Linked DNA regions of Streptantibioticus cattleyicolor NRRL 8057 = DSM 46488. The protein of the gene in region 1 binds, or shares a complex with, the protein of each later gene. Links are inferred from orthologs where the notes say so. Each region holds a gene or a part of one and is shown in the gene's direction. Other genes may lie near its edges.

Region 1 (15,702 bases):
CTGGCGACCGAGTCGTGGCTGTCCGCGGCCTCGTTCCAGGAGACCACCCGGGTGCTCACCGACGCGGCGATCCACGCCAAGTCGGACGCGCTGCTCGGCCTGAAGGAGAACGTCATCCTCGGTAAGCTCATCCCGGCCGGTACGGGTCTGTCCCGCTACCGCAACATCCGGGTGGAGCCGACCGAGGAGGCCAAGGCCGCGATGTACTCGGCCGTCGGCTACGACGACATCGACTACTCGCCGTTCGGCACCGGCTCCGGCCAGGCGGTCCCGCTGGAGGACTACGACTACGGTCCGTACAACGCCTGAGCCCGACCGCTCGCGTGAAGCCGCAGGGCGGCCGTCCCCCCAACGGGACGGCCGCCCTGCGGCGTTGGACGGCGCGCGGGGGAGACGTCTTCCCAGCGGGCCGCGCGGCGGTTACCGTGGGCTCAGCGACCTGGGGGCCCGGCGTGTCGTTCGCGTGTGCATTTGTTTTGACCGCAGCCCATACGCTAGGTACGCTCTGACCTTGTGCCTGGGGTGTCCCCGGGTCCTTGCGTGCGCGCCTTCAGCCTTCCGGCGGCTGGCGACCAGCGCGGGGCGCCGAGACTGCGACATCCGCATGATGTGAGCCGAGCCCGTTCCGCGGGTACCTGCCAAAGGCTCCGACACACCCGACCGCGTGGGTCGGGGAACGTGCCGGTGGCCGGGGCGCCCGGCCGTGCAGGATCCCCAGGTTAGCTTTATCGAGATCGGCACACAGAAACCGGAGAAACGGTGCCTACGATCCAGCAGCTGGTCCGCAAGGGCCGGCAGGACAAGGTCGAGAAGAACAAGACGCCCGCGCTCAAGGGTTCCCCGCAGCGCCGGGGCGTCTGCACGCGTGTGTACACGACCACCCCGAAGAAGCCGAACTCGGCCCTGCGTAAGGTCGCGCGTGTGCGTCTGACCAGCGGGATCGAGGTCACCGCTTACATTCCGGGTGAGGGCCACAACCTGCAGGAGCACTCCATCGTGCTCGTGCGCGGCGGTCGTGTGAAGGACCTGCCGGGCGTTCGCTACAAGATCATCCGCGGTTCGCTGGACACCCAGGGTGTCAAGAACCGCAAGCAGGCCCGCAGCCGCTACGGCGCCAAGAAGGAGAAGTAAGACATGCCTCGTAAGGGCCCTGCCCCGAAGCGGCCGGTCATCATCGACCCGGTCTACAACTCTCCGCTTGTCACCTCGCTGGTCAACAAGGTCCTGCTGAACGGCAAGCGCTCCACCGCCGAGCGCATCGTCTACGGCGCCCTGGAGGGGCTGCGCGAGAAGACCGGCACCGACCCGGTCATCACGCTCAAGCGCGCCCTGGAGAACGTCAAGCCGACCCTCGAGGTCCGCAGCCGCCGTGTCGGTGGCGCGACCTACCAGGTGCCGGTCGAGGTCCGTCCGGCCCGCTCCTCCACGCTGGCGCTGCGCTGGCTGGTCGGCTACTCGCGTGCCCGCCGTGAGAAGACCATGACCGAGCGGCTGATGAACGAGCTGCTCGACGCCTCGAACGGTCTTGGCGCCTCCGTCAAGCGCCGCGAGGACACCCACAAGATGGCCGAGTCCAACAAGGCCTTCGCGCACTACCGCTGGTAGTCGCTACCCCCATCGAGAACCGAGAGAAGACTGAGCCATATGGCCACCACTTCACTTGACCTGGCCAAGGTCCGCAACATCGGGATCATGGCCCACATCGACGCGGGCAAGACGACGACCACCGAGCGGATCCTGTTCTACACCGGCGTGAGCTACAAGATCGGTGAGGTCCACGACGGCGCTGCCACGATGGACTGGATGGAGCAGGAGCAGGAGCGCGGCATCACCATCACGTCGGCCGCGACGACCTGTCACTGGAACGTCGACGACGTCGACCACACCATCAACATCATCGACACCCCGGGCCACGTCGACTTCACCGTCGAGGTGGAGCGTTCGCTGCGCGTGCTCGACGGTGCCGTGACGGTCTTCGACGGTGTGGCCGGCGTGGAGCCGCAGTCCGAGACGGTGTGGCGTCAGGCCGACCGTTACGGCGTGCCGCGGATCTGCTTCGTCAACAAGCTGGACCGCACCGGCGCCGAGTTCCACCGCTGCGTCGACATGATCTCGGACCGCCTGGGCGCGACCCCGATCGTGATGCAGCTGCCGATCGGCACCGAGGCCGACTTCAAGGGCGTCGTGGACCTGGTCCGCATGAAGGCGCTGGTGTGGTCGGCCGAGGCGGCCAAGGGCGAGATGTACGACGTCGTCGACATCCCGGACACCCACGCCGAGGCCGCCGAGGAGTGGCGCGGCAAGCTCCTGGAGTCCGTCGCCGAGAACGACGAGGAGATGATGGAGCTGTACCTGGAGGGCCAGGAGCCTTCCGAGGAGCAGCTGACCGCGGCCGTGCGCCGCATCACCATCAACTCCGGCAAGGGCGACGGCACCACCGTCACCCCGGTGTTCTGCGGCACCGCGTTCAAGAACAAGGGCGTGCAGCCCCTGCTCGACGCGGTCGTGAAGTACCTGCCCTCCCCGCTGGACGTCGAGGCCATCGAGGGCCACGCGGTCGGCGACCCGGAGCAGGTCGTCAAGCGGAAGCCGTCCGACGACGAGCCGCTGTCGGCCCTGGCGTTCAAGATCATGAGCGACCCGCACCTGGGCAAGCTCACCTTCGTCCGGGTCTACTCCGGGCGTCTTGAGGCCGGTACGCAGGTGCAGAACTCCGTCAAGGGCAAGAAGGAGCGCATCGGCAAGATCTACCGGATGCACGCGAACAAGCGTGAGGAGATCGAGTCGGTGGGTGCCGGTGACATCGTCGCCGTCATGGGTCTGAAGCAGACCACCACCGGTGAGACCCTCTGCGACGCGGCCAACCCGGTGATCCTGGAGTCGATGGAGTTCCCGGCGCCGGTCATCCAGGTCGCCATCGAGCCCAAGTCCAAGGGCGACCAGGAGAAGCTGGGTGTCGCCATCCAGCGCCTGGCCGAGGAGGACCCGTCCTTCCAGGTCTCCACGCACGAGGAGACCGGCCAGACCATCATCGCGGGCATGGGCGAGCTCCACCTGGACGTGCTCGTGGACCGCATGAAGCGCGAGTTCAAGGTCGAGGCCAACGTCGGCAAGCCGCAGGTCGCCTACCGCGAGACCATTCGCAAGGCGGTCGAGAAGGTCGACTACACGCACAAGAAGCAGACTGGTGGTTCCGGCCAGTTCGGCAAGGTGCAGATCTCGATCGAGCCGCTCGAGGGCGACGGCTACGAGTTCGTGAACCAGGTGACCGGTGGTCGCATCCCCAAGGAGTACATCCCCTCGGTGGACGCGGGCTGCCAGGAGGCGATGGAGTTCGGCGTGCTCGCCGGCTACCCGCTCACCGGTGTCCGGGTCAAGCTCCTCGACGGTGCCTACCACGACGTGGACTCCTCCGAGCTCGCCTTCAAGATCGCCGGTTCGATGGCGTTCAAGGAGGCCGCGCGGAAGGCCAGCCCGGCGCTGCTGGAGCCGATGATGAAGGTCGAGGTGACCACGCCCGAGGACTACATGGGTGACGTCATCGGCGACCTGAACTCGCGGCGCGGCCAGATCCAGTCCATGGAGGACCGTTCCGGGGCGAAGCTCGTCACGGGCCTGGTCCCGCTGTCGGAGATGTTCGGTTACGTCGGCGACCTGCGCAGCAAGACGTCCGGCCGGGCCAGCTACTCCATGCAGTTCGACTCCTACGCCGAGGTTCCCAAGAACGTGGCCGAGGAGATCATCGCGAAGGCCAAGGGCGAGTAACGCTGTTCTGAAGGCGTGGCTCAAGCCTTAGGCTTGACACTAGGCAGTACGGGGCATTCCGCCGCAAACCGTAAGGTGGTGGCGGATGCCCCGGCGGCCGGTAACCCAATCCGCGGGTTGGCACTTGTAAGGCCCTTCGGGGTCCTCACCAACCCGGCAAGTTGAACTGGCGCCATCGAGTGGCGTTACAGAACCAGTCCACAGGAGGACCCCAGTGGCGAAGGCGAAGTTCGAGCGGACTAAGCCGCACGTCAACATCGGCACCATCGGCCACGTGGACCACGGTAAGACGACCCTTACCGCGGCCATCACCAAGGTGCTGCACGACGCGTACCCGGACATCAACCCGTTCACCCCGTTCGACGAGATCGACAAGGCGCCGGAAGAGCGTCAGCGCGGTATCACCATCTCCATCGCGCACGTCGAGTACCAGACCGAGGCGCGTCACTACGCCCACGTGGACTGCCCGGGCCACGCGGACTACATCAAGAACATGATCACCGGTGCGGCGCAGATGGACGGCGCCATCCTGGTGGTCGCCGCCACTGACGGCCCGATGCCGCAGACCAAGGAGCACGTGCTCCTGGCCCGCCAGGCCGGTGTTCCGTACATCGTCGTCGCCCTGAACAAGGCCGACATGGTGGACGACGAGGAGATCCTGGAGCTCGTCGAGCTCGAGGTCCGTGAGCTCCTCAACGAGTACGAGTTCCCGGGTGACGACGCTCCGGTCGTCCGCGTCTCCGCGCTGAAGGCGCTGGAGGGCGACAAGGAGTGGGGCGAGAAGCTCCTCGGTCTGATGCACACCATCGACGAGGCCATCCCGACCCCGCAGCGTGACGTCGACAAGCCGTTCCTGATGCCGATCGAGGACGTCTTCACGATCACCGGCCGCGGCACCGTGGTCACCGGTCGTATCGAGCGCGGTGTCCTCAAGGTCAACGAGACCGTCGACATCATCGGCATCAAGGACACCAAGACCAGCACCACGGTCACCGGTATCGAGATGTTCCGCAAGCTGCTCGACGAGGGCCAGGCCGGTGAGAACGTCGGTCTGCTGCTCCGCGGCATCAAGCGCGAGGACGTCGAGCGCGGCCAGTGCATCATCAAGCCGGGTTCGGTCACTCCGCACACCGAGTTCGAGGCGACGGCCTACATCCTGTCGAAGGACGAGGGTGGCCGCCACACCCCGTTCTTCAACAACTACCGTCCGCAGTTCTACTTCCGGACGACCGACGTCACCGGCGTGGTGACCCTCCCCGAGGGCACCGAGATGGTCATGCCGGGCGACAACAGCTCCATGACGGTCTCGCTGATCCAGCCGGTCGCCATGGAGGAGGGCCTGCGCTTCACCATCCGCGAGGGTGGTCGTACCGTGGGTGCCGGCCAGGTCACCAAGATCATCAAGTAACACCCCGCCGGTCCGGGTCCGCCCTCGGGCGGACCCGGTCGGTACGGAACGGGCCCGTGCGTCATTCGACGCGCGGGCCCGTTCCGCGTTCTCCGGCGGGTGCGTTCAGTGGACGGCGGCGCGCAGCGCGGCGGCGCGGTCGGTGCGTTCCCAGGTGAACTCGGGGAGTTCGCGGCCGAAGTGGCCGTAGGCGGCGGTGCCGGCGTAGACCGGGCGCAGCAGGTCGAGGTCGCGGACGATGGCGGCCGGGCGCAGGTCGAAGACCTCGGTGACGGCGCGGCCGATGCGGGCCACCGGGACGGTCTCGGTGCCGAAGGTCTCCACGGCCAGCCCGACCGGGGCGGCTTCGCCGATGGCGTAGGCGATCTGGATCTCGCAGCGGGAGGCGAGGCCGGCGGCGACCACGTTCTTGGCGACCCAGCGCATGGCGTAGGCGGCGGAGCGGTCCACCTTGGAGGGGTCCTTGCCGGAGAAGGCGCCGCCGCCGTGGCGGGCCATGCCGCCGTAGGTGTCGATGACGATCTTGCGGCCGGTGACCCCGGCGTCGCCCAGCGGGCCGCCGGTCTCGAAGCGCCCGGTGGGGTTGACCAGCAGCCGGTAGCCGTCGATGTCGAGCTGGACCCCGGACTCGATGAGCGCCTTCAGCTCGGCCTCCACCACGAACTGGCTGATCTCCGGGGCGAGCAGGGTGTCGAGGTCGATGTGGGCGGCGTGCTGCGCGGAGACCACCACGGTGTCCAGCCGGGCCGCGCGGTCGCCCTGGTAGGCGATGGTGACCTGGGTCTTGCCGTCGGGGCGCAGGTACGGCAGCGTGCCGTCCTTGCGTACCGCGGTGAGGCGTTGGGCCAGCCGGTGCGCCAGGGTGATCGGCAGCGGCATCAGCTCGGGGGTCTCGGCGCACGCGTAGCCGAACATCAGCCCCTGGTCGCCGGCGCCCTGAGCGGCGACGGCGTCGTCGCTCGCGGTACGGGACCGGGTGGCCAGCGAGAGGCAGACTCCGCAGGAGGCGCCGTCGAACCCCTTGGCGGAGGTGTCGTAGCCGATGTCCAGGATGGCCGCGCGGACCACCGAGGGCAGGGCGGGGCGGGCGGTGGTGGCGACCTCGCCGGCCAGCCGGACCTGGCCGGTGGTGATCAGGGTCTCCACGGCGACCCGGGCGGCGGGGTCCTCGGTGAGCAGGGCGTCGAGCACGGTGTCGCTGATCCGGTCGGCCACCTTGTCGGGGTGGCCCTCGGTCACGGACTCCGAGGTGAACAGCCGCTCGGTCATGATGTGTCGTCTCCGGGTCGGATGGGTCAGGCGGGGAGCAGCCGGCCGGCGACGACCTCGGCCATGGCGGGCCGGTGCTCCTCGATGAAGAAGTGGCCGCCCGGGTAGACGTGCATGTCGAACTCGCCCTTGGTGTGCGCCGCCCAGCCGCGGGCCTCGGCGAGCGAGGTCTCCGGGTCGCGGTCGCCGGCCAGCACCGTGATCGGGCAGTCGACGGTGGCGTCGGGGCCGGCCAGGTAGCCGCCGGCCACCTGGTAGTCGGCCCGGATCACCGGGAGGAAGATGCGCAGCAGATCGGGGTTGTCGAGGATGGCGGCGTCGGTGCCGCTGAGCTTGCGCAGTTCGGCGACGACGTCCTCGTCGCCGGGGACGCGCTCCCACACCGCGGGCAGCCGTACCGTCGGGGCGCGGCGGGCCGAGCAGAACAGGGCGGCCGGGCGCAGGCCCTGCTCCCGTTCGAGCCGCCGGGCCACCTCGAAGGCGACCGCGGCCCCCATGCTGTGGCCGAAGAGCGCGAACCTCCCCGTCAGGTTGGTGTGCAGGACGGCGGCGACGGCGTCGGCCAGCTCCTCGACGCTGCGGGCGGGCGGCTCCCAACGGCGGTCCTGGCGCCCCGGGTACTGCACCGCGAGCACCTCGACGCCGGGCGAGAGCAGCTTGGAGAACGGGAAGTACGCGGAGGCCGAGCCGCCCGCGTGCGGAAAGCACACCAGGGTCGCGGCGGCCTCGGGGGCCGGGTGGAACCGGCGGATCCACACGTCGTAGTCGTCGTGGTGGTCGGTCAAGGCGGGGTCCACTCCCTGCGGTGTCGGGGCCGGGGCAAGGCCGCGCGGCGCCCGCCCCGCCGCCGGGCCGGGCCGCCGCCGCGCCCAGGCTAGGGTCCTGCTGACGGATCTCCGTGGGAGAAGGAGCGGCGTCCGGTGCGTGCTCTCGGTGTGCCGGCCGGAAGCCCTCGTACTGGGCGTACCTGGGCTTTCGGCCGGTGCGGCGAGAGGGCGTGCCGGGCGTCGCGACGCCGCGGAGATCCGTCAGAAGGACCCTAGGCAGGCGCGACGGCGGTGCGAACCCGTACCGTCCCCTATTGGCGCCCGGCCACCCGGACGGTCACGCCTGCCGGGCCACGTCGAGGCCGAGGCTGGTGGGGAGTTGTTCGCGGTGTTTGATGCGGAACTTGCGGTAGACGCGGGTCAGGTGCTGTTCGACGGTGCTCACCGTGATGAAGAGCTTGGCGGCCACCTCGCGGTTGGTGAACCCCTGGGCGGCCAGCGAGGCGACGCGGCGTTCGGCGTCGGTGAGGGGGTCGGCGTCCTGGTCGGTGGGGAGGGTCGGGGCCGGGCGGGCGGAGGCGGGCAGCAGGGAGCGCTGGATCTGCTCGGCGCCGCATTCCTGGGCGAGCCGCCAGGCCCGCCGGATGAGTTGCCGGGCCTCGGTGCCGTTGCCGAGCTGCTGCTGGGTGTGGCCGAGGTCGGCCAGGACGCGGGTCATGGTGTAACGGTCGCCGGCGGTCCGGGCGGCGGTCAGCGCCTCGGACAGCTGCCGTGGCCGCCGGTCGGACGGGCGGGCGGCGGCCAGCAGCCGCAGCGCCGCGGCCCGGGTGCGCCAGGCCGCGGCGCCGGTACGGGCCAGCTCCTCGGTGAGCAGCGCCACCGCCCGCTCCGGCTTGCCGAACCGCAGCCACACCTCGGCGGCCCCGGAGCGCCACGGCACCAGCCCGGGGCAGTCCACCCGCCAGGCCGTCATGTCCTCGCCGCAGGACAGGAAGCAGGCCAGCGCCGACTGGTACTGCTCCACGGCGAGGTGGTGCAGTCCGCGGGCGTAGCGGTGGTGGAGCCCGAACCGGGTGCGGCCGGTGCCCTCCGGCAGCGGCTGCTCGATCACCTCGGCCGCGGCGTCGTGGCGGCCCATCGCGGTGTACGTCTCGATCAGCGTGGCCAGCGGCAGCGCCACGCCCACGCCCCAGCCGTGGGTGGGCATCAGGGTGAGCGCGTCGCGGGCCTGGCGCAGCGCGCCCGGCAGGTCCCCGCGGCGCAGCCCGATCAGCGCCTGGGTGGAGGTGAACAGCGCGTCCCAGGCCGGGGTGTGGTGCTTGCCGGACTGGGTGAGCAGCCGGTCGAGCCCGGTCTCGGCGGCGTCCAGCCGGTCGAGGTAGACCAGCGCGTGCAGCGCCGACATCGGCAGTTCGAGGGACTGCTCGCTGAGCCGGACCCGCTGGAGGACGTGCTCGGCGCCGGTGACGACGGCGTCGGCGTCGCCGCCGCGCAGCGCCGTGTACAGGGCGCGGCCGGCGTGCAGATGGAGGGTGTCGGTGGGGGCGACGGGGGGCACCGGCACCGGCGGGTTGGGGCCGAGCGGGCCGGACATCCGGGCCAGGGCGCCGGGGTAGGTGGTGGCCAGCCGCAGCCAGGTGGTGAGCAGTTCGCCCGGGTACTCGGGGTCGGCGTCCTCGGCGGGCAGCCGGCCGGTGCCGGAGACCGCCTCCTCCTCCAGCCCCCACCACAGGAAGGTGCGGATCAGCCGGAGCATCATCACCGAGGGCAGGGTGCCCTCGCGGGCCGCGGTGGCCAGTGATTCCAGCTGGAGCGCGGTGGCCTTGGGGTCGAGCCGCCAGGTGATGTTGGCGGCGGCGGACAGGTCGGCCAGGCGCTGCTGGTCGTCGTCGGAGCCGCAGCGGCTGGCCAGTTCCAGGCAGCCGGCCGCGAGGACGGCCTTGCCGTCGCCGAGGTACTGGTCGGCGGCGGCGCGCAGCAGCGGGGCCTCCCACGGTTCGCGCAACGGGCCGCATTCCAGGAGGTGTTCGGCGACCGCCGTGGCCGGTGCGCCGCTGGTGCGCAGCAACCGGGCGGCGTGGCTGCGCAGTTCGTTGGCGGTGGCCCGGGGCAGGTCGTGCAGGACGGCGGTGCGCAGCGCGGGGTGGCGGAAGCGGCCGTCGTCCAGCAGGCCGGAGTCGGTGAGCAGCCGCAGCACCTCCTCGGTGGTGCGCGGGCCGACCCCGACCAGGTCGCTCAGGAGCGGCACCGGGGTGGCCCGGTCGAGCAGGGCGACGCCGTGCGCCACCCGCACGCTGTCCGGGCCGCTGCGGCGTACGCAGGCGAGCGCGGCGTGCTGGAAGGCGTCGGCGGGGTGCGGGCGGGGGAAGCCGGGGGCGTCGTCGTGCGCCAGGGTGTCGTTGAGCAGCGCGCGCAGCAGCAGCGGGTTGCCGCCGCTGACCGCGTTGAACTCGCCGGCGAACCGGTCGGCGGCCTTGGCGCCCAGGGCCTGGGCGACCATCCCGGCGACGCCCGCGGGGCTGAGCACGCCCAGCATGACGCGCAGGATGCGCGGCTGGTACTGGAGCTCGCCGAAGAAGGTGCGTCCGCCCGGGTCGTGCAGGTTGTCGGTGACCGCCAGGGCGATGGCCGAGGAACGGAAGCGCCGGATGAGGTAGAGCAGGCACTGCAGCGAGGCCGGGTCGGCGTGGTGGACGTCGTCGATGCCGATGAACAGCGGCTGCCGGGCGGCCAGTTCGGTGGCGGTCCGGTGAACGTGGCGCAGAACGCTGGGCGGTACCACCGGGTGTTCGTCCGGGGTTTCCGGGGCGGAATCGGCGGAGAAGTTCCCGGCGGCCGGCGGGGCGAGCGGGCCGAGGTCGGGAAAAATCTGTTCCAGGAGTGCGTAGGGGAAAGACCGCTCCATGGGTCCGGCGAGGGCGTTCAGCACCCGGAAGCCGTTGTTCGCGGCCGATTCGCCCAACGCGTGCAGGAGTTCCGTCTTTCCGGTGGCCGTACTGCCGCGAATGACCGCAACGCTTCCTTCGTGCTTCGCGCATTCCGTGAGCATGGTGTTCAATCGGGATATCGCGGCGTCACGGTCGAATAGCACCTGAAGCTCCCCGTTCCCCTGTGCCGAGGCGGTGGTGGCGGCAGGACGTCCCCGGAACCGATCGTGCCCGGTCCACCGTCGTCATCTGCGAGGACGGCCGTCGCGGCCCGCCCCCACCCCTCTGAGTGACTGATTCCCACCCTAGTGGAGAGTCGTTCCCGCGGCGAAGTGACGCGAATCATGGTGTATATGACGCCGATGCGCGGAACGGAGTGCCGTCGGGAGCCGTCCGGCGAGGTCGTGCGGGGTGGCGGCCAACCCCGGCGGCCCCCTATCCGCGGTGGGCGAACATAGGGGTACCCGGGGTGGCGGGTGCGGTGTGCAATGACCCGATGGGTGCCGATTTGCAAAACCCCGGCGGCCGTGCCGGGAAGATCGCGGAGGCGGTACCGGACGGTGTCGCGGAGGGGCGGTCCCCGGGGAATCCGCCGGGATTTCCGGGGGTGCCGTGGGCGGTGCGCCGGGTGGACCGGTCGGTGGCCGCGGAGGTCGCCGGACGGTGGCCGGGCGCCGGCGAGGTGCGGGTGTGGGCGGTTCGCCTGAACTCATGGCAGGACGATCCCGATGCGCTCTACACGGTGCTTTCGGACGAGGAGCGGAAACGAGCCGATTCTTTCGTCTTCGCCCGGCACCGGCGGCAGTTCGTGATCAGCCACGCTTTTGTGCGCCGGGTGTTGTCCTGGTACGTCCCGGCTCGTCCGGACGAGTTCCGGTTCGGTGCCGGGCGGTACGGGAAGCCGGTGGTGGCCGGGCCTCCGGCGGGAATTGGTTTGGAATTCAACCTCTCGCATTGCGCGGAGCTGGCGCTGCTGGCCCTGGCCGCCGGGCCGGTCGGGGTGGACGTGGAGGGGTTCCGGGCGGACCTGGCCGGGCCCGCGGTGGCCGGCCACTTCCACCCCGAGGAGCGGCGCGAGCTCGACGCCCTGCCGCCGGACGCCCGGGCCGCCGCCGTCCAGCGCTGCTGGACCCGCAAGGAGGCCGTGGTCAAGGCGGCCGGCACCGGGCTCGCCACCCCGCTGGACTCGTTCCGGGTGCCGCTGGGGGCCGCCGCTGCCGCCCCGGTCGCCGCGGCCGGCCGCACCTGGTACCTGACCCATCTGGAGCCGCCGGCCGAGGCGGTGGGCGCCGTCGCGGTGGCGTTCCGCCCGGCCGGGGTGCGCGCCACGCTGCTGACCGGGCCGCTCTTCCCGCAAGTGCCGCGTCGGCCAGGGCTTGCCCGGTGAGGAGCGGCGTCCGGCGCGGTGCGTCGCGAGGCGCCGGATCGGCCTCGTCCCCTGCCCCGCGGGGGAACCCCCGGGGCCTGCTCGGTCGGTCCGGCGACGCCGCGAGGCGCCGTGCCGGGCGCCGCGACGGGGTGAACCCCGGCCGACGCGGCACCGGCCCCCGGGGTACGGGTGGCGGCCGGCCCCTACCGGGGTGGGCGACGCCCTCGGCGCGGGGGCAACAAGGGGCGGTAGGGGTCCCGTCCGGCGCCGGCCCTCTGGTCGAATACGGCGCGGGGTAACGGCTGGAAACACCGCCTCCGCACGGTGGCCAGGGTGATGCCTGAAGGGGACGTTCATGGGATTCCGGGAAGTGCGCCTGGCGTTGCCGCAGATGGCGGTCGGCGGGCTCTCCGAGAATTGGCTCTTCAAGGAAATCGGCGATTTCCACTGGGAATTGCTGGCCGAGCACTTCGGGCGCCCGGTGACGGAGCTGACGGATCCGTCCGGCGACCGGGCGCTGCCGGTGTTCGTCCGTATCCGGGTGTCCGCCGGGCAGCCGCTGAGCGCGTTCCGCGAGGGCGACCGGCTCCGGCTGGCCGGTGAGCTGGCCCGGGTGGACGACGGCGCCTACGTCAGCGACGTGGAGTGCCGGAGCGGCGGCGCGGTGCTCACCGCCCGGCTGATGACGGTCTTCGCCAAGCCGGCCGCCGCCGGGGCGCTGGTGCCGGTCCGCCCGGCGGCCCCCGAGGGGACGGCGGTGCCGGCGGCCGACGCCGGACAGGCCGAATTCCACCGGGAGTTCATGGCGGCCCGGCGGGCGGACCCGGCCCGTCCGCTGCCGGACGGCGACGGCGGACCCGGCGGCGGCGAGCCGCTGTTCACCCACACCTACCGGCTCAACCCCTACTACGACCTCAACGGCGCCGGGCTGCTGTACTTCGCCTCCTACCCGCACATCCACGACCACTGCGAACGCCTCCACCTGCGGCGCGCGCTGGCCGCCGCGGGCGTGGCCGAGGGCACCGCGGAGTGGGCCAGGGCCGCCGCCACCGCCGAGCGGGACGTGGTCTACCTCGGCAACTGCGGCCCCGACGACGCGGTGGTCTTCCGGCTGGACGCCGCGCGGGCCGAGGGCACCCGGCTGCGGCTCACGGCGACGCTGCTGCGCGAGTCCGACGGCGCCCCGCTGGCCCGGGTCCGCACCGTCAAGGAGGTCACCGACCCGGCGGTCGCGGCGGCGCTGGCCGGCGCGGCACTGGACCGGGACACCGGCACCGCGGCCCCGGCGCCCGCGCCCCGTCCGGCACCGGAGGCACCACGGGCGGAGGACGACGCGGACCCGGCGGCCGACGCGGCGCTCGCGGAGGCGCTGGCCCCCGTCATGGCCGACGCGCTCGGCGTGCCGCGCGACCGGCTCGACCACGGCACCGACCTGCGCACCCTCGGGCTGGACAGCTTCTCCCTGACCGCCTTCGCCCAGCAGGCCGCCGAACGGCTGGAGCGTGAGGTGGACCCGTCCCGGCTCTTCCAGGCGTTCACGCTCGCCGACATCGCGCGGGTGGTGGCCGGCCGCCCGGCCCCGGGGACGCCACCCGCCGCGCCCCGCCCGGCAGTTGAGGACGCCGGGGACGACGCCGAAGCGATCGCCGTGATCGGCATGGCCGGCCGCTTCCCGGGCGCCGACTCGGTGGCCGAGCTGTGGCGGGTCCTCGCCGAGGGGCGGGAGACGGTCGGGGAGGTGCCGGCCGACCGCTGGGACACCGAGGCGCAGCGCCGGCTGCCGGACGCCCCCGTGCAGCGCGGCGGCTTCCTGCGCGACATCCGCCGCTTCGACCACGCCTTCTTCCGGATCTCCCGGCGGGAGGCCGAGCTGATCGACCCCCAGCAGCGGCTCTTCCTGGAGGTGGCCTGGGAGGCGTTCGAGGACGCCGGGCACGACGTGACCGCGTTGCGCGGCAGCCGCACCGGGGTGTTCGTCGGCGTCTGCCACAGCGACTACGCCGCCGTACTGCGCGACCGGCTCACCGGCACCGAGCCGCACCGGGCGGTCGCCACCTCGCCGTCGGTGGTCGCCAACCGGGTCAGCTACGCGTTCGGCTTCCACGGCGCCAGCGTGGCGGTGGACACCATGTGCTCCTCCTCGCTGGTGGCGGTGGAGCAGGCGGTGAACGCGCTGCGGTCGGGCGGCTGCGAGCAGGCGCTGGTCGGCGGCGTCAACGTGATCTGCGACCCCGGCCAGCACCAGGCGTACGCCAGGACCGGGGCGCTCAGCCCGGACGGCCGGTGCAAGACGTTCGACGAGAGCGCCGACGGCTACGCGCGCGCCGAAGGGGTCTGCGCGCTGGTGCTCAAGCCGCTGAGCAAGGCCCGCGCCGACGGCGACCGGGTCCACGCGGTGATCAAGGGCGTGGCCGTCAACCACGGCGGCCAGGCCCAGTCGCTGACCGCGCCCAACGCCGACGCCCAGGCCGAACTGCTCAAGCGGGCCTACCGCTCGGCCGGGATCGATCCGGCGACCGTGGGCTACCTGGAGGCGCACGGCACCGGCACCCGGCTCGGCGACCCGATCGAGGTCGCCGGGATCACCGCCGCCTTCACCGAGCTGTACCGGGAGCGCGACACGCCGCTGCCGGACGGGGCCGGCTGCGCGCTGGGGTCGGTCAAGACCAACATCGGCCACCTGGAGGCGGCGGCCGGCCTGGCCGGGATGATCAAGGTGCTGCTGGCGATGGGCCACGGGGTGCTCCCGGCCACCCGCAACGTCGACCGGCTCAACCCGATGATCCGGCTGGACGGCACCCCGCTGCGCGTCCAGCGCGAGACGGCCCCGTGGCCGCGGCTGACCGACGCGTCGGGACGTCCGCTGCCGCGCCGGGCCGGCGTCAGCTCGTTCGGCATGGGCGGCACCAACGCCCATGTGGTGCTGGAGGAGTTCACCGAGGAGCCGGCGGCGTGGGCCGGGGCGGCGGACGGGCCGTGCGTGGTGCCGCTGTCCGCGCGGGACGCCGGTGCGCTGCGGGACGCGGTGCGCGCGCTGCTGGAGTTCCTGGCGGACGAGCCGGCCCCGTCGCTGCCGGAGATCGCGTACACCTTGCAGACCGGGCGGGCGGCGATGGCCGAACGCCTCGCGGTGGTCGCCGGTTCGGTGGCCGGGCTGCGGGAGCGGCTGCGGGCGTTCCTGGACGGATCGGCCGGGGAACCGGCGGACGACGGCGGCCTCGGCGAGGTGGCCCGGCGGTGGGCGGCCGGCGGCGAGGTGGAGTGGGCCGCGCTGTGGCCAGGGCGGCGCCCGCGTCCGGTGTCGCTGCCCACGTACCCGTTCCGCCGCGACCGGCACTGGGTGGGGGAGCGGGGCACCGGCGGCGGGGCGCGGGAGGCGTTCGTGGTGCCGAGGTGGCGTCCGTCGGCCGTGCCGCAGACCGCCGCGCCGGAGCCCGGGGCCTACCTGGTCCTGGTCAACGAGGCGTCCGAGGCGGCGGCGGACCGGCTCTTCGCCGGGGTGCCCGGGTGCCGGGCGCTGGTGGTGCGCGCCGACCGGATCCCCGGCGGACCGGAGGCGCTGGAGACCGTCCTGGCCGCGCACGGCGGGCTCGCCGCCGGGGAACGCCTGGCCGCGGTGGTCGACCTGGCCGACTGGTGGCCGGCCGGCGCCCCGGCCGCCGACACCTTCCGGCTCCGCTTCCCGCTGCTGCGCCAGGTGCTCGCCGGCCACCGGCTGCCCTCGCTGACCGTGCTGCGGATCACCCGGGGGACGGTGCCCGGCGAGGCCGCGGGGCTGTACCGGGCGCTCCCCGCCGAACTGCGCACGGTGCGCGCCCGGACGGTCGAGGTCGACTTCGGCCCGGACCGGGCGGACCGGCTCGCCGCGGTGGCCGCCGCCGAACTCGCCGCCGACGACCGCCGGCCCCGGGTACGCCACCGCGCCGGGACGCGCGAGTACGCGGCGCTGGACCTCCTGACCGCCGAGGAGACCGCCGCACCCGGCACCGCCACCGGCGGGCTGGACGCCATCGCCGCGGGCACCGTGGTGATCACCGGCGGCACCGGGGAGATCGGCCTGGCGCTCGCCACCGAACTCCACCGCCGCGGCGCCCGCCATCTGCTGCTGCTCGGCCGCACCCGGCTGCCCGCCCGCGCCAGGTGGGCGGCGCTCGCCGCCGACCCGGCCACCGAGCCCCGGCTGCGGCGGCGCCTGGC
Region 2 (11,150 bases), 1.9 Mb from region 1 along the record:
CCAGCGCCCCCGCCCGCACCTCGCGTATCCGGCCGGCCGCCGCCAGCCCGGCCGCCGAGACCCCGCCCAGGTGGAGCGAGCCCAGCTCCGTCGCGCCCACCACCAGATCGGCCGCGTCCCCGGTGCGCTCGCACGAGGCCCCCTTGGCGTCCCCGCTCAGCCGCCACCGCCCCTCGTTCCACGGGCAGAACGGATCGGTGACCTCCAGCACCACGTCCACCGGCGCCGCGTAGGCCCGAGCCGTCAGCGCCGCCCCCACCTCGACCACCCGCAGGAACATCCCGTCCCGCACCCGCACGTCACAGCGGCGCACGTCCGACACCAGGTGCAGCAGCGGATCGTCCACCGGCCGGTTCCCCGCGCGCACCGAGGAGGTGAGGTCGACGCTGAACAGGTAACGCCACAGCGCCGCACAGGTCACGGGGTCCAGCGCCTCCAGGTCACGCAGGAGGACGGCGCCCCGCGGACCGGTGAACTCCCAGGCGGGGCTGACCGCGTAGCGCGCGTACCCGGTCACCTCGCCGTCCCGTTCGGCCAGCACGCACAGCAGCTCGCCGGCGCCCTCCCGCCGCCACTGGCCGGTCAGCAGCGGCAGGTGCTCCCAGCCCGGCGGCCGGACCGGCGCCCCCGGCCGCAGCGGCACCCGGCGCGCGTAGACCGCCTCGCAGGCGTCCACCGCCTCGCGCGGATCGGCCACCCGCAGCCGCACCCCGTCCGCCTCCGGCGGCGCGAGCACCCGCACCCGGTCGGTGTCCGGCTCGATCCGCATCTGCCGGGTGGCCAGCCCGTACCCGAACCGCCCGTAGATCCCCGGCTCCGAGGCGGTCAGCACGGCCAGCGGCTCCCCGCGTCCGCGCACGTCGTCCAGGAGGCGCCGCATCATCGAGGTGAGCACGCCCCGGCGGCGGTGCGTGGCCTGGACGCTGACCATGGTCACCCCGGCCGCCGGCACCGCCGCCCCGCCCGGCACCGACACCTGGAACGAGAACGCCCCCGCGGTGCCGACCACCTCACCGCCGTCCCACACCGCCAACGACCGCTCGAACTCGGTCAGATCACGCCACAACGCCCGTTCCTCGGCGTCGTCGGCGCCCCCGAACGCCCGCTCCAGCCGCCCGTACCAGTGGTCCCAGTGCTCCGGTTCCAGCACCCGCAGATCCGTTGTCATGACCCCTGCCTATCAACGGCTCCCCGGATGAGCGACTCCTTTTCGAACGCCCGGTGACAGGATCCCTTCATCCGCCTTCGTCCGGCGAGTCGTGAATCGACGCACCGCCGAACGGGTGGATAAGGTCACCCACGAACGGCAAGCCGGCAGTGGCGCGCTCGGCGCTTCAGGAGAACGGGATGGAGAGCAGGAGTGCGAAGCGCTCTCCGATGAGGGTGCCGGCATCCGCGTGCCGGGAGCCCGGGGAGGGCGAGGGGCAGTGGTACGACCGGCGGGAGGGCGGGACGGACGGGACTGAAGAGGGCATCGGCCGCACGGCCGAAGTGGTGCGCAGCGTGCGCGGCGACGCCCTGCCGCGCCCCGTCCACGACGGCATCCGGGCCCAGATCCGCAGATCGGCACGGCGGGCCTGGACGATGGTGCGCCGGTCCTCCGTCGAGTACTTCCGCGGCAACGGCTCCGACTGGCTGGCGCTGACCATACAGACGACGATGGTCCCCACCCTGGCCTGGGCCACCAGCGTCGCGCCCGCCTGGGTCCCGCCGACCGCCCTGGTCTTCCCGGTGATCATCGGCGGCCTGATGCTCCGCCCGGCCAGCCTGCTGGTGCTCTACGCCGGCGCGGCCACCGCGCTCATCGTCGAGGACGCCGTGCTCGGCACCGGCCCGCACAGCCGAGGGGTCTCCCCGGGCACCGTGCTGGTGGTCGGCGGGGTCGCTTTCGGCGGCCTGATGCTCGCCCAGTTCCGCAGACGCGTCGGCGTGCCCTGGCGGCGCGGCGGCACCATGCTGTTCGACCTGCGCGAACGCATCCGGGTGCAGAGCCGGCTGCCGGAGCTGGGGGCCGGCTGGCACGCCGAGATCGGGCTGCGCCCGGCCGGCGGCCAGCTCTTCTCCGGTGACTTCGTGGTGGCCACTCGTTCGGGTGATGGCCGGGTCCTGGAGGCGGTGCTGGCCGACGTCTCCGGCAAGGGCATGGACGCCGGTTCGCGCGCCCTGCTGCTCTCCGGGGCCTTCGGCGGGCTGCTCGGCTCGCTGCCGCCGCACCAGTTCCTCAGCGCCGCCAACGGCTACCTGCTGCGGCAGAACTGGGAGGAGGGCTTCGCCACCTCCGCCCACCTCGTGCTCGACCTGGAGAGCGGCGACTACGAACTCCTCTCGGCCGGCCACCTGCCCGCGATGCAACTGATCGCCGGCACCGGACGCTGGGAGGAGAAGGCGGCCGACGGCATGCCGCTGGGCATCGCCGCGGACGCCGAGTTCCACGGCGTCAAGGGCACCCTGCGCACCGGGGACGTCCTGCTGCTCTTCACCGACGGCCTGGTCGAGCTGCCCGGCCGCGAACTCGGCGACGGCATCGACCGGTTGATCGGCGAGGCCGACCGCTACGTCGCCCACGGCTTCCGCGGCGCGGCCTACCCGCTGATCGAAGCGGTGGCCAAGGACACCAACGACGACCGCGCGCTGCTCATCATCTGCCGTGAGTAACCCGGGCGTTGGCGGGGTATGACCGGACCGCTGCTCCAACACCCGTACGACACGCGGGTGTCGGGCGGCCCGACGGGTCCTGCTCGCGCCGCGCAGGTGGCACGATGGTCGGCGCGGGGGAGCAGGGGCGGCGACGCACCCCCGTCCGGCGGCCCACCCCCCGTCCGGCGAGGCGTACCGAGCGAGGAAGTGATCCCGAGTGGCCATCTCCCTGTCCGTGGTCGTGCTGTTGGCGATCGTGTTGATCGTTCTCATGCGCGGCGGATCGATCAAGGCGGGCCCGGCCATCGTGGCCATACTGCTCGGCTTCTTCCTCGCCTCATCGGGGCTCGCCCCGTCGATCAACCGCCTGATGGAGTCGATCGCCTCGACGATCAACCAGATAAGGCTCTGACCGGGCGCACCCGCGGGTGCGCCGCCACGGCACGGCCGCGCGGCGCCGAACCGGTTACCCCTGGGTGCGGGCGAGCGCCGTGCGGACGGCCTCCTCGGTGCGGCCGACCACCGCGCTGCCGTCGTCGGCGGTGATGATGGGCCGTTGGATGAGCTTCGGGTGCGCGGCGAGCGCGTCGATCCAGCGCTGCCGCTCCTGCGGGGTGCGCGGCCACTCCCGCACGCCCAACTCCTTGGCCACGGCCTCCTGGGTGCGGGTGATGTCCCACGGCTCCAGGCCGAGCCACGCCAGCACCTCGGTGATCTCCGCCGCGCTCGGCGGATCCTCCAGATACCGGCGCACGGTGTACGAGGCGCCCTCGGCGTCCAGCAGCGAGACCGCCGAGCGGCACTTGGAACACGCCGGATTGACCCAGATCTCCATGGCGAGCACTGTAGCCGCCGGGAAAACGGCCGGCCCCGGCGGCCGGACCACGGGGAACACCCTCGTGACCCGGCGCCGGGGCCGGTGTGGAGCGGGCGACGGGAATCGAACCCGCGTAGCCAGTTTGGAAGACTGGGGCTCTACCATTGAGCTACGCCCGCAACGGCCAGTCATTCTGGCACACCGAATCGTAGCGGGTCGACCTCCGCCCCCGGGCCACGGCCCCGGCCGGGCCTTCGCGGGACCCCGCGCGGAAATATTGCGGTCGTGGTGTGCGGAGCCATGTACGCTACGTGTCGCACCGACGGGGTGTGGCGCAGCTTGGTAGCGCGTCCGCTTTGGGAGCGGAAGGTCGTCGGTTCGAATCCGGCCACCCCGACCAGACGTTCGAACACGCCCACCGTGCGACCGCCGTGTCACGGGTACCGGGTACTATGCAGGCTGGCCCTGTATACGGGGCGACGTAGGGGCCGGAACCCCAGGTAGGCCCAAGCAAGTACGTCTCGTCGGCCACACAAGCCCCTGATGTCAGCCCAAGGAGACCCAACCGTGAAGAGCGCCGTGGAGACTCTGAACCCCACCCGGGTTCGACTCACCGTCGAGGTGCCCTTCGAGGAGCTCAAGCCCAGCCTCGACGCGGCGTACAAGAAGATCAACCAGCAGGTCACGGTGCCCGGGTTCCGCAAGGGCAAGATCCCCGCACGCATCATCGACCAGCGGTTCGGCCGCGGCGCGGTGCTCGAAGAGGCGATCAACGACGCGCTGCCGAAGTTCTACACGGAGGCGGTCAACGAGGGTGAGCTGAGCGTGCTCGGCCAGCCCGAGATCGACATCACCGAGTTCAACGACAACGAGCAGCTGAAGTTCACCGCCGAGGTCGAGATCCGGCCGAAGTTCGAGATCCCGGACTACTCCGGCATCGAGGTCACCGTCGACGCCGTCGAGGTCTCGGACGAGGACGTCGACAAGTCGGTCGAGCAGCTCCGCGAGCGCTTCGCCTCCACCACCCCGGTCGAGCGGGCCGCCGCCGAGGGCGACGTGGTCGTCATCGACCTGGAGGCCAAGGTCGACGGCGAGGTGCTGGAGGACGGCGTCGCCAAGGGTGTCACCTACACCATCGGCTCCGGCCAGCTCCTCGACGGCATCGACGAGGCCGTCACCGGTCTGGAGGCCGGCGCCTCCGCCACCTTCACCTCCGAGCTGAAGGGCGGCTCCGCGGCCGGCCGTGAGGCCGAGGTCAAGGTCGACGTCACCGCCGTCCAGGCCCGTGAGCTGCCCGCGCTCGACGACGACTTCGCCCAGCTCGCCAGCGAGTTCGACACCCTCGAGGAGCTGCGCGCCGACAGCGTCAAGCGTCTTGAGCGGATCAAGAAGTACGACCAGGCCACCCAGGCCCAGGAGAAGGTGCTCGACGCCCTCCTGGAGCTGGTCGAGGTCCCGGTCCCGGAGAAGCTCCTCAAGGACGAGATCGAGACCCGCAAGCACAACCTGGAGCACCACCAGTTCCCGATGATGGGGCTGAACTGGGAGTCGTTCCTGGAGCGCGAGGGCAAGACCGCCGAGGAGTACGACGCCGAGCTCGAGGAGCAGGCCAAGAAGGGCATCAAGACCCAGTTCGTCCTCGACGAGCTGGTCTCCAAGGAGAACCTCTCGGTCAACCAGGAGGAGCTCACCGAGCACCTGATGCGCCGCGCCGCCTCCTCCGGCATGTCCCCCGACCAGTTCGCCCAGGCGGTCGTCGAGGGCGGCCAGGTCCCGATGCTGGTGGGCGAGGTCGCCCGGGGCAAGGCGCTGGCCGCGGTCGTCGAGGCCGCCACGGTCAAGGACACCAACGGTGAGGTCGTCGACCTCGACGAGGAGGACGAGACCGCCGAGACGGTCGAGGCGTCCGCCGAGGAGGCCACCGAGGCCGCCGCGGAGTCCGAGGAGAAGAACGAGGGCTGAGCCCCGTCGCACGTCTCACGGGACGGGCCCGGACGCGTACCCACGCGTCCGGGCCCGTCCCCGTCGGTACCGTCCGCGCCCTTCCCGCGGACGGCCGGACCAACCCTCGTACCCCCTGCCTGCGCTCACAGCGAACAGTTCCGTGTGCGGGATTGCTGGGCCCTACCAGGGCGTTAGGGTCCGTAGTAACGAGGGCAGGGAGACCCTGAGAAGGGACGGAAGGCGAAAGGCGCGCCGCTCCTCCCCGGCCCTTTCGAGAAGACGACGTAAGACGCGAAAGACGGCGTCGCCGTCCGACAACGAGCAGGTGGATACGTGACGACTCCGCAGATCGAGATGCCGGGACTCCTGATGCCCACCGCCAACGGCGCCCCGAGCGGACCGGGCCTCGGTGACGCGGTCTACAACCGGCTGCTCGATGAACGCATCATCTTCCTCGGCCAGGCCGTGGACGACGACATCGCCAACCGGATCTGCGCGCAGATGCTGCTGCTCGCCGCCGACCCGACCAAGGACATCTACCTCTACATCAACTCGCCCGGCGGCTCCGTGACCGCCGGCTTCGCGATCTACGACACGATGCAGTACATCAAGAACGACGTCGTGACGATCGCCATGGGCCTCGCCGCCTCCATGGGCCAGTTCCTGCTGACCGCCGGCACCCCCGGCAAGCGGTTCGCCCTGCCCAACGCCGACATCCTGATGCACCAGGGGTCGGCCGGCCTCGGCGGCTCCGCCTCCGACATCAAGATCCAGGCTGAGCAGCTGCTGCGCACCAAGAAGCGCATGGAGCAGCTCACCGCGCAGCACAGCGGCCAGTCCGTCGAGACCATCAACCGCGACGCGGACCGCGACCGCTGGTTCACCGCGGAGGAGGCCAAGGAGTACGGCCTGATCGACGAGGTCATGCACACGGCCGCGGACGTCCCCGGTGGTGGCGGTACCGGTGCCTGAGCCCCGCCCGCGCGGAGCCCTGCCGGGCGCGGCCCCGGCGCACCGGACAGTTACGCTTCCCCTTCCCGCTCACCCCTCAGGACGGTGAACCGATCCATGAACACCCGCAACCCGCTCGCCCTCCAGCAGGGCGTGGACGCCTCCCGCTCGCACGGCATGGAGGCCCGCTACATCGTGCCGCGCTTCGTCGAGCGCACCTCGCAGGGCATCCGTGAGTACGACCCGTACGCCAAGCTCTTCGAGGAGCGGGTGATCTTCCTCGGCGTGCAGATCGACGACGCCTCCGCCAACGACGTGATGGCGCAGCTGCTGTGCCTGGAGTCGATGGACCCGGACCGGGACATCTCGATCTACATCAACTCGCCCGGCGGCTCCTTCACCGCCATGACGGCGATCTACGACACGATGCAGTTCGTCAAGCCGGACATCCAGACGGTCTGCCTCGGCCAGGCCGCGTCGGCCGCCGCGGTGCTGCTGGCCGCCGGCACCCCGGGCAAGCGGATGGCGCTGCCCAACGCGCGGGTGCTGATCCACCAGCCGTACACCGAGACCGGCCGGGCGCAGATCTCCGACCTGGAGATCCAGGCCAACGAGATCACCCGGATGCGGGTCCAGATGGAGGAGATGCTGGCGAAGCACTCCCACCGCACCGAGGAGCAGATCCGCGAGGACATCGAGCGTGACAAGATCCTCACCGCCGAGGACGCGCTCAGCTTCGGCTTCGTGGACCAGATCACCTCCTCCCGCAAGGCCGCGCTTTCGGCCTGACCACCGGCCCGGTACAGGGCCGGAAACCACGGGCCCGCCCTTGGGCCGGCGACGAGTCGGTTCAAGGGGGGCCCACACCCAGGGCTCGGCAAGGTACCGTCGGAGGGGGGTCCGGGGGCCCCGCGGCGTCAGCCGCACACTGACAGGGACCCGGACGACCCGGCAAGCACCAGGTTCCGCTGAGCGAAGCGGATCCCAGGCGAAGGGGAAGCACCTCGTGGCACGCATCGGTGACGGCGGCGACCTGCTCAAGTGCTCGTTCTGCGGAAAGAGCCAGAAGCAGGTGAAGAAGCTCATCGCAGGGCCTGGTGTGTACATCTGCGACGAGTGCATCGACTTGTGCAACGAGATCATCGAGGAGGAGCTCGCCGAGTCCTCCGAGGTGCGCTGGGAGGACCTGCCCAAGCCCCGGGAGATCTACGAGTTCCTGGAGAGCTACGTGGTCGGGCAGGAGCCCGCCAAGAAGGCGCTGTCGGTCGCCGTCTACAACCACTACAAGCGGGTGCAGGCCGGGGAGAACGGCCGTCCGGGCCACGACGACGGCATCGAGCTGGCCAAGTCCAACATTCTGCTGCTCGGCCCCACCGGCTCCGGCAAGACGCTGCTCGCCCAGACCCTCGCCCGGATGCTCAACGTCCCCTTCGCCATCGCCGACGCCACCGCCCTGACCGAGGCCGGATACGTCGGCGAGGACGTGGAGAACATCCTGCTCAAGCTGATCCAGGCGGCCGACTACGACGTCAAGAAGGCCGAGACCGGGATCATCTACATCGACGAGATCGACAAGGTGGCCCGCAAGAGCGAGAACCCGTCGATCACCCGGGACGTCTCCGGCGAGGGTGTCCAGCAGGCGCTGCTGAAGATCCTGGAGGGCACCACCGCCTCGGTGCCGCCGCAGGGCGGGCGCAAGCACCCGCACCAGGAGTTCATCCAGATCGACACCACCAACGTGCTCTTCATCGTGGGCGGTGCCTTCGCCGGCCTGGAGAAGATCATCGAGGCCCGGGCCGGGGCCAAGGGGATCGGCTTCGGTGCCACCATCCGTTCCAAGCGGGAGCTGGACTCGGTGGACCAGTTCGCCGAGATCATGCCCGAGGACCTGGTGAAGTTCGGCATGATCCCGGAGTTCATCGGCCGCCTGCCGGTGATCACCTCGGTGCACAACCTGGACCGCGAGGCGCTGCTGAAGATCCTGGTCGAGCCGCGCAACGCGCTGGTCAAGCAGTACCAGCGCCTCTTCGAGCTGGACGGCGTCGAGCTGGAGTTCGAGCGTTCCGCGCTGGAGGCCATCGCCGACCAGGCCATCCTGCGCGGCACCGGCGCCCGTGGCCTGCGGGCCATCATGGAGGAGGTCCTCCAGTCGGTGATGTACGAGGTGCCGTCCCGCAAGGACGTCGCCCGGGTCGTCATCACCAAGGAAGTCGTTCACTCGAACGTGAACCCCACTCTCGTCCCCCGCACTCGGGGTGACGAGGGCGAACGCCACGAGAAGAGCGCGTAGCGTCCTGTAGCGCGAAGGGGGCGCCCGGAGTGATCCGGGCGCCCCCTTTGGTGTCGGTGCCGCGTCGGTGCGGGTTACTTCTTGACGCGTATCTCGCCGCGCAGCTTCGCCACGGTCTGGGCGAAGTCGGCGGTCGACGGCGGAGTGGGCAGACCGCCGGTGGCGACCGTGTCCGGGTTGCCGTTCCACATCACCAGCGCGACCGTGCTGTTGTCGCCCCAGGCGCAGAACGGGGCCTTGTAGATGCCGAAGTCCTTCACCCCGCACTGCATCAGGTCACCGTCGAAACCGGACGGCTTCTGGTCCGTGGCGTCCTTCATGCCGGCCGCCGACAGCAGGGTGCCCACCGCCGACTTGGGGTCGGTGACGTCACCGTAGGCGCCGCCCAGGATGATCTCGTCCTTGCTGCTCTTCCAGGCGCCGCGCACCGAGGTGGCGTCGGTGATGCCCTTGTCGGAGCCCTTCTGCGTGTCGGAGTCGCCGCCGGTGGCGCCCGGCATCGTGGAGTCCTTGGTGTACTGGCCGCCCAGCACCGTCGCCGGGGTGTCGAGCTTGTAGCCGCCGCCGGAGGAGGTGGCGCCGGTCAGGGTGACGGCGCCGACCGCGATCGCGGCGACCACCACGACACCGGCCACGATGCCGACGATCTTGCCCTTGTTGCTCTTCTTCACCGGCAGCGGCGGCGGCACCGGGCCGGCCCCCCACCCCTGCGGCTGCCCGTACGGGCCCGGCGCCCCCGGCACCGGCGGCTGGCCGTACGGCGGCGCGGGCGGCTGTGCGGGGCCCTGTGCGTACGGGTTGGGGCCCTGCGGCTGCGGCTGCGCGTAGGGGTTGGCCGCCGGCGGCTGCTGCGGGTAGCCGTAGCCCGGCTGGGGCGCGGGCGGCTGCGGCGGCCCGTACGGGTTGGGCGGCGGCTGGTTGAAGCTCATGGGGTTCCTCCCGTTGACGTGTACGCGGCCCATATCCTTGCCGATGGCCGCTGCCACCGGCACGCCGGGGCCCCGCGCCCCGGGCCCGGCGGGTGCGGGACGCCGCCCCCGCCGCCCTAGAATTGCCGCGTGACCGAGATGAACCAGCGCCCCAACAGCGGGCCCAGCAGCAGCCCTGACCATCTGCCGACCCAGTACGTCCCGGCCGAGGTAGAGGAAACGCTGTACGAGCGCTGGGTAGAACGCGGTTACTTCGCGGCCGACGCCAAGAGCGACAAGCCGCCGTACACCATCGTCATCCCGCCGCCCAACGTCACCGGCAGCCTCCACCTGGGCCACGCCTTCGAGCACACGATCATCGACGCCCTAACCCGCCGCAAGCGCATGCAGGGGTACGAGGTGCTCTGGCAGCCCGGCATGGACCACGCCGGCATCGCCACCCAGAACGTGGTCGAGCGCGAACTGGCCAAGGAGGGCAAGTCCCGCCACGACCTGGGCCGGGAGGCGTTCGTCGAGCGGGTGTGGCGCTGGAAGGCGGAGTCCGGCGGCCAGATCTCCGGCCAGATGCGCCGCCTCGGCGACGGCGTCGACTGGTCGCGGGAGCGCTTCACCATGGACGAGGGCCTGTCCAAGGCCGTCCAGACCATCTTCAAGAAGCTCTACGACGACGAGCTGATCTACCGCGCCGAACGCATCATCAACTGGTGCCCGCGCTGCCTGACCGCCATCTCCGACATCGAGGTGGAGTACCAGGAGGACGACGGCGAGTTGGTCTCCATCCGCTACGGCGACGGGGACGACGCCATCGTGGTGGCCACCACCCGGGCCGAGACGATGCTCGGCGACACCGCGGTCGCCGTCCACCCCGACGACGACCGCTACCGCCACCTGGTCGGCACCGAGATCGAACTGCCACTGACCGGCCGCCGCATCCCGGTGGTCGCCGACGCCCACGTCGACCCGGAGTTCGGCACCGGCGCGGTGAAGGTCACCCCGGCCCACGACCCCAACGACTTCGAAATCGGCCGCCGGCACGGCCTGCCGTCGCTGACCGTCATGGACGAGCACGCGGTGATCACCGCGCACGGCCCGTTCCAGGGGCTCGACCGGCTGGAGGCCCGCTCCGCCATCGTCGGGGCGCTGCGCGCCGAGGGCCGGATCGTCGCCGAGAAGCGCCCGTACGTCCACTCGGTGGGCCACTGCTCGCGCTGCAAGACCACCATCGAGCCCCGGCTGTCGCTCCAGTGGTGGGTCAAGGTCGCCCCGCTGGCCAAGGCGGCCGGTGACGCGGTGCGCGACGGGCGGGTGAAGATCCACCCGCAGGAGATGGAGAAGCGGTACTTCGACTGGGTCGACAACCTCCACGACTGGTGCATCTCGCGGCAGTTGTGGTGGGGCCACCGCATCCCGGTCTGGTACGGGCCGAACGGCGAGGTGGTCTGCGTCGGCCCGGACGAGGAGCCCCCCACCGGTGACGGCTGGCGCCAGGACTCCGACGTCCTGGACACCTGGTTCTCCTCCGGCCTGTGGCCGTTCTCCACCCTCGGCTGGCCCGGGCGGACCGAGTCGCTCGCGAAGTTCT

Evidence for each region.
Region 2: the proteins of rpsG (region 1) and tig are in contact, whole or in part, in a crystal structure (PDB 3GTY), measured with the Thermotoga maritima proteins. The link is inferred for Streptantibioticus cattleyicolor NRRL 8057 = DSM 46488 from one-to-one orthologs. Residues at the interface, in WP_004081843.1 of Thermotoga maritima: Lys34, Lys52, Lys55, Glu59, Arg62, Gln63, Glu66, Asn67, Lys69, Val71, Arg95, Ala109, Lys110, Lys111, Gly112, Arg113, Pro114, Glu117, Glu121, Ile124, Ala125, Tyr127, Asn128, Asn129, Thr130, Gly131, Lys135, Asp139, Arg142, Met143; in WP_004081061.1 of Thermotoga maritima: Glu122, Val124, Val129, Leu130, Tyr133, Glu188, Gly259, Ile262, Tyr263, Glu266, Ser270, Glu273, Gln274, Glu277, Arg308, Gln311, Ile312, Ser315, Tyr316, Glu325, Arg329, Arg336, Leu363, Phe366, Trp367, Arg373, Leu377, Arg381, Leu384, Glu387.

What each region holds. Positions count from the first base shown.
Region 1 is NC_017586.1:3,786,568-3,802,269, forward strand. The notes cover bases 1-2,869. They hold rpsG (30S ribosomal protein S7), read left to right. Parts: upstream 1-1,134; coding sequence 1,135-1,605; downstream 1,606-2,869. Other genes in these bases: SCATT_RS16845 (DNA-directed RNA polymerase subunit beta'), read left to right, coding at 1-309; rpsL (30S ribosomal protein S12), read left to right, coding at 760-1,131; fusA (elongation factor G), read left to right, coding at 1,645-2,869. In the rest of the region: more of fusA, read left to right, coding at 2,870-3,765; tuf (elongation factor Tu), read left to right, coding at 3,980-5,173; metK (methionine adenosyltransferase), read right to left, coding at 5,279-6,442; SCATT_RS16875 (thioesterase II family protein), read right to left, coding at 6,469-7,227; SCATT_RS16880 (AAA family ATPase), read right to left, coding at 7,547-10,300; SCATT_RS16885 (4'-phosphopantetheinyl transferase family protein), read left to right, coding at 10,744-11,523; SCATT_RS16890 (beta-ketoacyl synthase N-terminal-like domain-containing protein), read left to right, coding at 11,861-15,702.
Region 2 is NC_017586.1:1,838,176-1,849,325, reverse strand. Bases 3,317-6,218 are described here. They hold tig (trigger factor), read left to right. Parts: upstream 3,317-4,021; coding sequence 4,022-5,416; downstream 5,417-6,218. Other genes in these bases: SCATT_RS08050 (ATP-dependent Clp protease proteolytic subunit), read left to right, coding at 5,753-6,218; SCATT_RS08070 (arsenate reductase family protein), read right to left, coding at 3,317-3,472. In the rest of the region: SCATT_RS08085 (GNAT family N-acetyltransferase), read right to left, coding at 1-1,168; SCATT_RS08080 (PP2C family protein-serine/threonine phosphatase), read left to right, coding at 1,378-2,655; SCATT_RS08075 (hypothetical protein), read left to right, coding at 2,855-3,049; more of SCATT_RS08070, read right to left, coding at 3,104-3,316; more of SCATT_RS08050, read left to right, coding at 6,219-6,370; SCATT_RS08045 (ATP-dependent Clp protease proteolytic subunit), read left to right, coding at 6,527-7,138; ATP-dependent Clp protease ATP-binding subunit ClpX, read left to right, coding at 7,356-8,639; SCATT_RS08035 (hypothetical protein), read right to left, coding at 8,714-9,568; SCATT_RS08030 (valine--tRNA ligase), read left to right, coding at 9,707-11,150. UniProt on the Bacillus subtilis protein: Involved in protein export. Acts as a chaperone by maintaining the newly synthesized protein in an open conformation. Functions as a peptidyl-prolyl cis-trans isomerase.